DNA from 3 places in the Marinicrinis sediminis genome. Region 2 is predicted to be linked to each of the others. Evidence: riboswitches for the same ligand, from Rfam matches in the RefSeq annotation. Region 2 holds a riboswitch; each other region holds the start of a gene.
What was found. Region 2 has a riboswitch for cobalamin ahead of ACFSUC_RS06600 (ribonucleoside-diphosphate reductase subunit alpha). Riboswitches for the same ligand answer to the same signal wherever they lie in the genome.
Positions count from the first base shown of each region.

Region 1: it holds a riboswitch for cobalamin, as region 2 does, so the genes downstream of both, ACFSUC_RS05650 (S-layer homology domain-containing protein) here and ACFSUC_RS06600 (ribonucleoside-diphosphate reductase subunit alpha) in region 2, are expected to answer to the same signal.
Region 3: it holds a riboswitch for cobalamin, as region 2 does, so the genes downstream of both, ACFSUC_RS01615 (ABC transporter substrate-binding protein) here and ACFSUC_RS06600 (ribonucleoside-diphosphate reductase subunit alpha) in region 2, are expected to answer to the same signal.

Region 1 is NZ_JBHUMM010000009.1:25,917-29,193, forward strand. It holds gene ACFSUC_RS05640 (ATP-binding protein) at 1-907, shown strand, start outside; gene ACFSUC_RS05645 (lysophospholipid acyltransferase family protein) at 950-1,669, shown strand; cobalamin riboswitch at 1,726-1,944, shown strand; gene ACFSUC_RS05650 (S-layer homology domain-containing protein) at 2,122-3,277, shown strand, end outside.
Region 2 is NZ_JBHUMM010000010.1:124,557-127,833, forward strand. It holds gene ACFSUC_RS06600 (ribonucleoside-diphosphate reductase subunit alpha) at 1-1,122, opposite strand, end outside; cobalamin riboswitch at 1,254-1,530, opposite strand; gene ACFSUC_RS06605 (DUF2203 domain-containing protein) at 1,704-2,105, shown strand; gene ACFSUC_RS06610 (DNA-3-methyladenine glycosylase I) at 2,248-2,892, shown strand; gene ACFSUC_RS06615 (hypothetical protein) at 3,177-3,277, shown strand, end outside.
Region 3 is NZ_JBHUMM010000001.1:336,608-339,884, reverse strand. It holds gene ACFSUC_RS01620 (hypothetical protein) at 194-598, opposite strand; cobalamin riboswitch at 1,001-1,196, shown strand; gene ACFSUC_RS01615 (ABC transporter substrate-binding protein) at 1,477-2,490, shown strand; gene ACFSUC_RS01610 (FecCD family ABC transporter permease) at 2,487-3,277, shown strand, end outside.

The DNA.
Region 1 (3,277 bases), on a different contig from region 2:
GATCTCTTTCTTTACGACACTGATCTGTCTGGCTGCGATCTTCCATAGTCTGTATAATCTGTACGTCATGTCGATGTATCGGGGCGCGGTGATGACGACAGAATCGGCTATCCTGTATATCCTCTATCCGCTGGTGAGCATGATTTCCATCTGGATGATTATTCACATGGTCGAGAACATCCGGGAGAAGCAACTGATGGAACTGGAGATTCAGAAAGCCGAGAGATTGAACATTATCGGTCACCTGGCGGCATCCGTCGCCCATGAAATTCGCAATCCGATGACGGTTGTTCGCGGTTTTATGCAAATTTTTGATAGGGAAGCCTTCGTGCCGGACAGTAAAAAGGTATATTTGAAGCTGATGATTCAGGAGCTGGACCGGGCTGAAAGTATTATCAATGATTACTTGACCCTCGCCAGACCGAGACTGGAGAAGCAAGAAAAGATCAATATCGGCGAACAGATTCAGTCCGTCATGGAGATTATCTCCTCCTTCGCCATGCTGAATAATATCTCTATTACCTATGAAGTAGAAGAGAAAATGCTCGTTTCCGGCATACCTGAGAAGCTGAATCAGGTGCTGATCAACTTGATCAAGAACGCCATCGAAGCCAGTCCGGAAGGGGAAGCCGTGCATATCACCGCCTATCGGAAGGAAGACAAGATCTGGATCGAGATTCAGGACAGCGGGATTGGACTCAGTCCGGAGGAAGTCAAAAGGCTGGGCATGCCCTTTTACACCACCAAGGAAAACGGTACGGGCCTGGGTCTGATGGTCTGCTTCCAGATTATCAAGGCGATGAACGGAAAGATCGAGGTACTGAGCCAGAAGAACATCGGAACCCACTTTATCATCAAGCTGCCAGAAGACACTTCCTCTTTTCAACCGGTAGGGAGTACAGTATAATAGTTCTGGTATCAGGCTTAAGAACCAGAGAGGAGTCTTGTTTTGAAACTGAAAAACCTGCTCTATCTTGCTCGCTTTTCCGGTTATATGGTGACGACATTGCCGAACTATTTCAAAGCGAAACGATTAAGTAAAAAGGGAGACATCGCGGGCAGCACAGCCGTTGCCTATCGTCAGTCCAAGGACTGGTCCCGTTATATATTCAAACTGATTCAGTCAGAGGTCGTCGTGAAGGGGCTGGAACACGTCCCGAAGGATCAATCCGTCTTGTTTGTCAGCAATCACCAGGCCATCTTTGATATCCCGATTATTATGCACGCGGTACCGGCACCATCCGGTTTTATTGCCAAGAAGGAACTCGAAAAAATGCCGATTATCGGGAACTGGATGAGCTATATCCATTGTATCTTCATGGATCGAAGCAACCCGAGGCAATCCTTGAAAGCGATTAACGAAGGGGCTCAGGTTTTGCGAGACGGCTATAATATGATTATTTTCCCTGAGGGAACGCGGAGCAAGACGGGTGAATTGAAAGATTTCAAAGCGGGCAGCTTCAAGCTTGCCTTGAAAGCCAAAGCGCCCGTTGTACCGGTCGTAATCAAGAATTCTTATCGGCTGCTGCAGGATGGAAAGCTGAACAAGCATCAGCAGGTAGAAGTGATCTTCACCCCTCCGATCGAAACGGCAGAATTGACCAAGGAAGAGTCTGCGGAGCTTCCGGATCGTGTACATGCACGGATCAGGCAGGAGTTGGACAAATAGCACAGTCCATGCTACGATGAGACAAGTCAAGATCAAGATAAACGAAAATGCTAGATTCATAGCCAAATAGACAAGGTGCCGCAAATATGTGATCCTCCGGATTGCATCATTGCGCTTAAAAGGGAAGTTCGGTGAAAATCCGACACGGTCCCGCCACTGTAATAGAGCAGTTCGCTGCATGCACGTCACTGTTTCAACAAACTGGTTGAAGCGGGAAGACAGCAGCAGAACGATGATGCTTGAGTCAGGAGACCTGCCTTGTGTATGCAACACCAGCAAATCCTACGAGGAATAGGAGGGTGTTCAATCCGTGACAGGTGACGGTTAGAGCGTGAGGATCTTTGTTCCAAACGCGCGGCCACTGCATATTGGATGAACATTCTTCTCCCGCACAGGAGAAGTTTTTTTTATGTCTTTTTGAGGCAGCACAATGGAGAGAGGGGAAACAAAGGATGAGAACACACGCATTTCAAAAAATGATAGCAGGCTGGATGGTCATGTTGCTGATGATCAGCACCCTGTCCACCGCTGCAATCGGAGCGGCTTCTGATCAGTCAGCCGCATCCGTACACAAGCAGGTAGAGGAAAGCCTGGCACAAGTGGCGGGTATGCTGGAGAAAAAGGAGCCGCTTTCGCCATGGGCCGCAGCAGGACTCGTACGTGCCGGATACACGCTGCCTTCGAATTATCAGGCACATATCCTTGCATCTGTGGTTGAGAAACGAGGCCAGTATCGGCTGGTAACGGATCTGGAGAAAACCCTGATTGCCCTAGTTGCTAGCGGCTGGGAGGACGAACAGGTATACGGCTATCCGTTGCTGAAGGATCTGCTGTCGCACGAAGGGATGACGAAACAGGGGACAAACGGGGTCATGTATGCCCTGATAGCCCTGCAAGCCATGGGCTACCCGGAGATGGCCACTTCTGAACAGCTGGACTGGAACGTGGAGAAACTGGTCTACTGGCTGGTACAGGCGCAGCATGAAGATGGCGGCTGGTCCTTGACCGTAGACGGAGACAGTGATCCGGATATGACCGGGATGGCCTTGTCCGCGCTCAGCGGGTTCGATGCCTATGCGGGCGTACAGGACGCGATGGATCGCGGTGTACAGTGGCTGGATGAGCAATGGCTGGCAGACGGATTCCAGAACAAGACCGCTTCGGAAAGTATTGCCCAGGCTGTGATTGGCCTGGCTTCCGTCGGCATAGATCCGGCTGGTGAGCGCTTTTCACGAGACGGCGTCAGTCTGATCGAACAGCTGTTGTCTTACCGTACCGATTCGGGACAATATGCACACGTTCAGGGAGAAGTCGGTAATGACATGGCCACCGAACAGGCGTTTTTGGCTCTCACGGCCTACACCCTGTATCTGCAGGAGCAGCCAGGACTGTATGAAGGGCTGGCTGAGGCAGATGTCGTGGTGCATATCTCTGGTCCGCAGCTATGGTCGGCAACCAGTGAGGTTGAGGCAGTAGAGGCACTGGAGGCGTTGCAGGATGCGTTGAAGCTGGAGAATTGGCCGTATACCATCCAGGATTCCTCCTTCGGTGCTTACGTGACCATGATCAATGGCTTGGAGCAAGGGACATATGGCGGCTACGACGGCT
Region 2 (3,277 bases):
TTGCGCTCCCCAACTGTCCTCGATGCTATAGCCTTTTATTTCCCGTATCTCATGCGGATCGAACAAGTGCCAGTCTTCTCTGGCCTCGACTTTTTTCATGAACAAATCCGGGATGCAGACGCCTGGGAAGATATCATGCGCTTTCATGCGGTCATCGCCGTTGTTGGTTTTCAGATTGAGAAAATCAAAAATATCTTTATGCCACACATCGAGATACACAGCTACGGCACCCGAACGAACACCCAGCTGATCCACCGCTACTGCAGTATTGTTGAAATTCTTGATCCACGGAATTACACCGCCGGCTGCATGCTTGAAGCCGCGGATGGATGAGCCTCGGCTCCGCACTTTGCCCATATAAATGCCCATACCGCCGCCCAGTTTGGACACCTGGGCAAAGCTGGAGTCCGTATGGTAAATGCCCCACAGATCATCCGGTACCGTATCGATAAAGCAGCTGGACAATTGATGGAACGGCTTGCGGCTATTCGCAAGGGTAGGAGTGGCGACGGTCATTTCCAGTTGGCTCATCACGTCATAAAATTGCTTCGCCCAATACACGCGATCCGTTTCCTTCATAGCCAGATGCATGGCCACGCCCATAAACATCTCCTGTGGAAGCTCCCAAACTTCGCCATCATAGCTGCGGATCAGGTAACGGTCACTTAGTGTCTTCAGTCCGATATAATTGAACAGGTAGTCACGTTCCGGTTTCACATAGCTGCCCAGCTCTTCGATTTCTTTTCTCGTATAGTGCTGCAGGATATAGCCTCCGTACAGGCCGGCTTCGGTCAGTTCAACAATGAGGTCATAGAGCGAGCCATAGCCGAGATGCTCATATCTCCTACGTAAAGCCGCATCTCTGTACAGGTCATAGACGAGCAGTCTAGCTGCCACGTACTGCCAGTCTGGCGTTTCGATGGATGTCTTCTCAACGGCAAGTCGGATCAGAATTTTTTGAAGCTCGGCTGTTTTCATTTCATTGCGGAAATACGGCAAAATCGCCGTCTCCAGTTCAATCGGATCACAAGCGGAATAAGGCTCGCAGGCAAAGTCAATGACGTTTTTCAGTTTGGAAAAGGTTAGTTCTTCCGTCGTACCATCTCGTTTTAATAGTTTCATGCGGATGCTCCTTTGCTGTTTAAGGTTATTTCAGGCATAAAAAAAAGCATTTTTACGAAAAACGTAAAAATGCTTTACAGGGAACAGATCCGGTGTCCTTGCAAAACACCTCCCTATCTCCCGTAGGTATATCAGTGTTGACAGAACAGGCAGGTCTCCTGACTTCAGCTGGATCACCAGAATCGTTCGTGATCCGTCTATTCCGGCTCGAAATGGAATAAACTTGAAAAGACGCCTTCCCAGTCATGCAGAAATGGATTGGACTAGTGGCCGATTGTCTTTTCACTCAGCTGTTACAGTGGCGGGACCGTGCTGGAATTGCACCAGCTTCCCTATTATGCGGCAGCGACAAAGAATAAAGTTGCGTAAAGATCGTGTCGCTGTAGCACCTGTTCCCACAATATATAGTTGTTGTATGTAAAGATATAACAATATATAGGGGTTGTCAATGTGTAATTGCAAAGATTCGTCACATTTGAATTCGGGTAAGGGATGAAATAATGAGCAGAATCCCATACAATAAGAATAAGGAAATCACGTAAACATGAACCGACTTTCAGCTGAATAGAGAGGGGAAGAACATGGACAAGTATTTTACGCTTCAGGAAGCAGAACAATTGCTGCCACTCCTGAAAAAGGAAATTCATTCTCTTCAGCAACTGCAGCAAAGCTTAAAGGAAAAAGCAGAATATTTACATGAACTTAAAGATCAGCAAGCAGAGGATGGAGCGATATTCCAGACGGAAAGTGAACTGGAATTTATTCAGCTGCAGGCGAAGCTGCATATTCAAAATATTCATCGCCAGGGTGTCTGGCTGAAGAGTGTCGAATTCGGATTGCTTGATTTTCCTTCTATGCTCGATGGTGAAGAGGTGCTGCTTTGCTGGAAGCAAGGGGAGGACGAGATTCGCTATTATCACGCCATTGACAGCGGATTTATGGGCCGCATCCCGATTGAGAAGGATCAGGACTTCTCCTCGTAAAGATGCGTAGAGGTGCGTAAAAATGCGTAGAGATGCGGACCTGTCTAAAAGTAGGTTGCAGAGGAAAAATGCAAAAAAGAGATGCAAGAAAGAGATGTAAAAAGAATTGGAAGAGCGATGTCGGGATGAAAGCAGGATAGGCATGAAAGAAAATGAGAAATTGCAAGTGGGAAAAGAGGAAGTGCAAGCGGGAACAAGCGATCTTGCCGTCGATCAGCGGCGATGTGACTGGGTGACGAAGGAACCGCTGTATATCCGGTACCATGATGAGGAGTGGGGCGTTCCGGTTTATGATGATCAGAAATTGTTCGAAATGATCATCCTGGAGGGAGCTCAGGCTGGGCTTAGCTGGTGGACCATCCTGCAAAAGCGGGCGCACTATCGCCACGTTTTTGATCAGTTTGACCCGCACAAGGTGGCAGCATATGGATCAGACAAACTGGAAGCGCTGCTGCAAGATCGCGGTATCGTGCGGAATCGGCTGAAAATTCAGGCGGCGGTGACGAACGCTCAGGCATGCCTCGCTATTCAAGACAAGCACGGCAGTTTGACGGACTATTTGTGGTCGTTCACAGGCGGGAAACCGATTCAGAACAGTTGGTCCTCGATGTCCGAGGTGCCGGTGACCACACCCCAATCTGACGCCATGAGCAAGGCTCTCAAGAAAGCTGGCTTCAAATTTGTAGGCTCCACCATCTGTTATTCGTTTATGCAGGCTGTGGGGATGGTTAATGACCATCTGGTTCACTGTTGTCGATATGAGAAAGTAAGGGATCTGAGCCGCTGAATGGGGCAAGGTCCCTTTATAGGTTGTTTCCATATGGATTTCTGTTTGTGTCTGTTTCATTTTGCAGGATACTTGTATATCTGAAACCCGCTATGTCTGACCGCTATTATCATATAAATTAATACGTTAGTTCAAATTATTAAAATCATATAACAAGGTTTATATGAAAATTATAGTAAGAGGATTTGTTCATACACATGTGCAATCTTTAACTTAATTTTAGGAGGGTGAAGCGTGACTATACCGAAAAAGTAGGGAATAAATCTGATTCGAGGATGAAGAACATGTCCATACATAAGCAACCGGAACACAAGGCTTCTGTCGTGTCTCAGGCAGGCAAGCAGGGTCTCCATCACAGCCGCACAGGCGGGCATCACGATCAGGA
Region 3 (3,277 bases), on a different contig from region 2:
AACTCTATATGTACGAATTGCCACGGATCTTTAATTTGAAGAGCAATTTTAAACATATCCAAAATTAAATTATCCTTACTGCTTGCTGATGCCCACATTTTTCATCCCGCCTCATTCTGATATACAAGGCAGTATTGACATATTTTCTAGTAAACAGACATTAGCCATGCAGTATGGCGAAGAAGCATTTATTTTAATTATCAATTAGAGTCATGCGATTTTCTATAAATTGTTCTATTTGTTTTAACATATTATTTTGTTTAACCAAACCTACACAAGTAGATACGAGAACTGGAAATGCAATCAATGCCAATGGACTGAATATTGCAACTAATCCCCCAGTAACTTTAGATGCCCACTTAATATTACCGGTTGATATTTTAACCATATCATCATTAATATTTTGAATAATCACAGTTACTGCCCGAGATGAAATACCAAGTGTAATCTTACTACTTTTTTTCAATTGAAATACCCATCCCTTTTCTGGATGATCTAATTCTTGAGTTTCTAAATTATTTTGATTACAATAATATCTTAAATCATATTTTAATTTTTCGATCGTTTCACTATTCTTTTTGTAATATTTTCCTTCCACATTTTCACATCCCACTATTAATAATTATGAATAATAAATCACTAGCTTAAAAATATGAATTATGCTATTCCACAACAGTTCCTCAAAATCTTCTAATCATGCTTCCAGTAATAATGTATAATTTACAAATAACACCTAAAACCCCCGTATTTATCATGGTTTAGAACGGAGAAATTCCACAAATTCATCATATATTTTCCTTCTCACCATATTGGCTCTTCTAGACCTAGCATTTCTCAAACTTTTCAATCCTTCCATTATGTATTCCTGTCCATATTCGACACTTTTCACCATGATCCTTTATTTTTATCAATCTTTGGATGAATGACTGTCAAATTATCTCTTCATTTCTGCCAGATGTTAAGCTATAATGCTAACAGAGAGATTGGACTGATCGAATTGAATACATACAGCCAGTAGGTGCCTTGTCAGTCAATGACAAGGTTAAAAGGGAAGTCGGTGCAATTCCGGCGCGGTCCCGCCACTGTAAATCGGGGACAACCTCGCAAGCCCACTGTTTCATTCATGTTGAAGCGGGAAGGGGAGGAAGTTCGTACAACCCGTAAGCCAGGAGACCTGCCTATTCGGCTATAGCCAACGAAATCCTTCGCGGAAAAGGATCGGCTGTGACGGGATAAACGTGTCTTTTGTTGCCAGACTGGCAATACCATCTATATGCCCGCCTTATGCTGCCCTCTGTTTCTGCGGAAACGGGGGGCTTTTTCGTTGTTTTATAAGGTCTATGTGGTTGTTCATGAGGTTTGTTTCGTAATTTACGAGATCTTTTTGGTTGATCCTAGCAGACATTTCGATGCTGTATGGCATTCAACGTCCTCAGCATCTCTCAAATCTGAAATGGAGAAAGGAAAGAAACCAGAATGAAAAAAGGATGGACAAGTTTAATTGCACTTTTGTTGGCTTTGAGTTTGGTGGCCTGCGGGAATCAGGTGAATCAGGAGACGGGCAGTAACAACGTGGAAGCTTCGGAGAATGAGCAGCCAGCTCAGGAGGCGGAAGGTACAACTGCAGAAGAGGAAGCGAGCAGTCAGACGATCTATCCGCTTACATTGCAGGATGCGACAGGGGAAAGCTTCACGTTCGATCAGGCGCCGCAGCGTATCGTTTCCACTTCGCCGTCTGAGACCGAAATTTTATTTGCCCTTGGTCTGGAAGATCAGGTGGTAGGCGTATCGGATTATGACAATTACCCGTCAGAAGCGCTGGACAAGCCAAAGGTCGGCGGGGTTGTGAAGCCAAACGAGGAAGCGATCATCGCCGCGGAGCCTGATTTGGTTATTACGGGCATTTCCATGAAACAGCAGGTCGTGGATCAGCTGCGCAGTCGTGATCTCAAACTGTTCAAGTTCGAGCCCAATCATATCGGGGATATCCTCACACATATCGAGACGATTGGCAAGATCACCAACAGACAGGCGGAGGCTGCTGCGTTAGTGGAGGAAATGAAGGCAGACATACAGCTTGTTCAGGACGCAGTCAGTACAGTGAAACCGGAAGACAGGAAGAAGGTATATATCGAATTTTCTAAAGGCTGGACAGTCGGACAGGGCGAGTTCATGCATGAGTTGATCACGCTGGCTGGCGGCATCAACATCGCCGCAGACATGGAAGGCTGGAACCAGATCAACGAAGAGAAGATCATTCAGGATAATCCTGAAGTCATCTTATATAACCTGGGCGTAACCGATGAAGAGTCTGGCGAGACGCTGGCGCAAATGATTCGAAAACGCAGTGGATGGGACGCGATTCAAGCGATTCAGGACGATGCGCTCATCGGCATTGAAGGAGATTTGATCTCTCGTCCGGGACCCCGTGTCACACAAGGTTTGCTGGCGATAGCCAAAGGGATCTATCCAGATCTGGTGTTTGAATGAAACGAAAGGTAGCGGTATGGGGAGGAGCAGGGTTGCTGCTTCTCCTTCTTTCCGCTGTGGTCAGTCTGTCCATGGGTACGGCTCAATTGCCCCTATGGCAGGTGTGGAAAATTCTAATACATAGCTTACCCGTCATCGGAGACGGAGTGGAACCCGACTGGCCCGCCTCGTCTGAGCAGATTATTTTGAAAGTGCGCCTGCCAAGGGTAATACTGGCGATCCTGACCGGAGCTTGCCTGTCACTGGCGGGAGCAGGCTTTCAGGGTGTACTGCGCAATCCACTTGCAGACCCGTATACGCTGGGGGTTGCTTCAGGTTCTGCAGTGGGCGCTTCCTTTCTCATCCTGTTCGGTCTGCATCATGTGTGGCTAGGTATGTGGACGATACCAGTTGCTGCTTTTGCCTCCGGTCTCATCAGCCTGTGGATCGTATGGAGACTGGCGAACGTCCAGGGCAAGTTGCAGCTGGAAACGCTCATTCTGTCGGGGGTGGTGGTACAGGCTTTCCTGGGATCGCTCGTATCGTTCATGGTGTCGTTATCCGATCAGGTGATCAATGAGATTGTATTTTGGCTGCTGGGCAGTTTGGCGATGCGCGGGTGGTCGTTTACCTTTGTCCTGGTTCCTTATGTAGGTGTGGGACTGATTGTGCTGTTGATGTATGCCCGGGCCTTGAATATCTTTGCCCTTGGTGAACGACAGGCTGCTCATTTAGGCATTCATGTCCAGCGAACACGGCTCGTTGTCTTGATCGTCTCGACCTTGATGACCGCTGCTGCTGTCTCAAT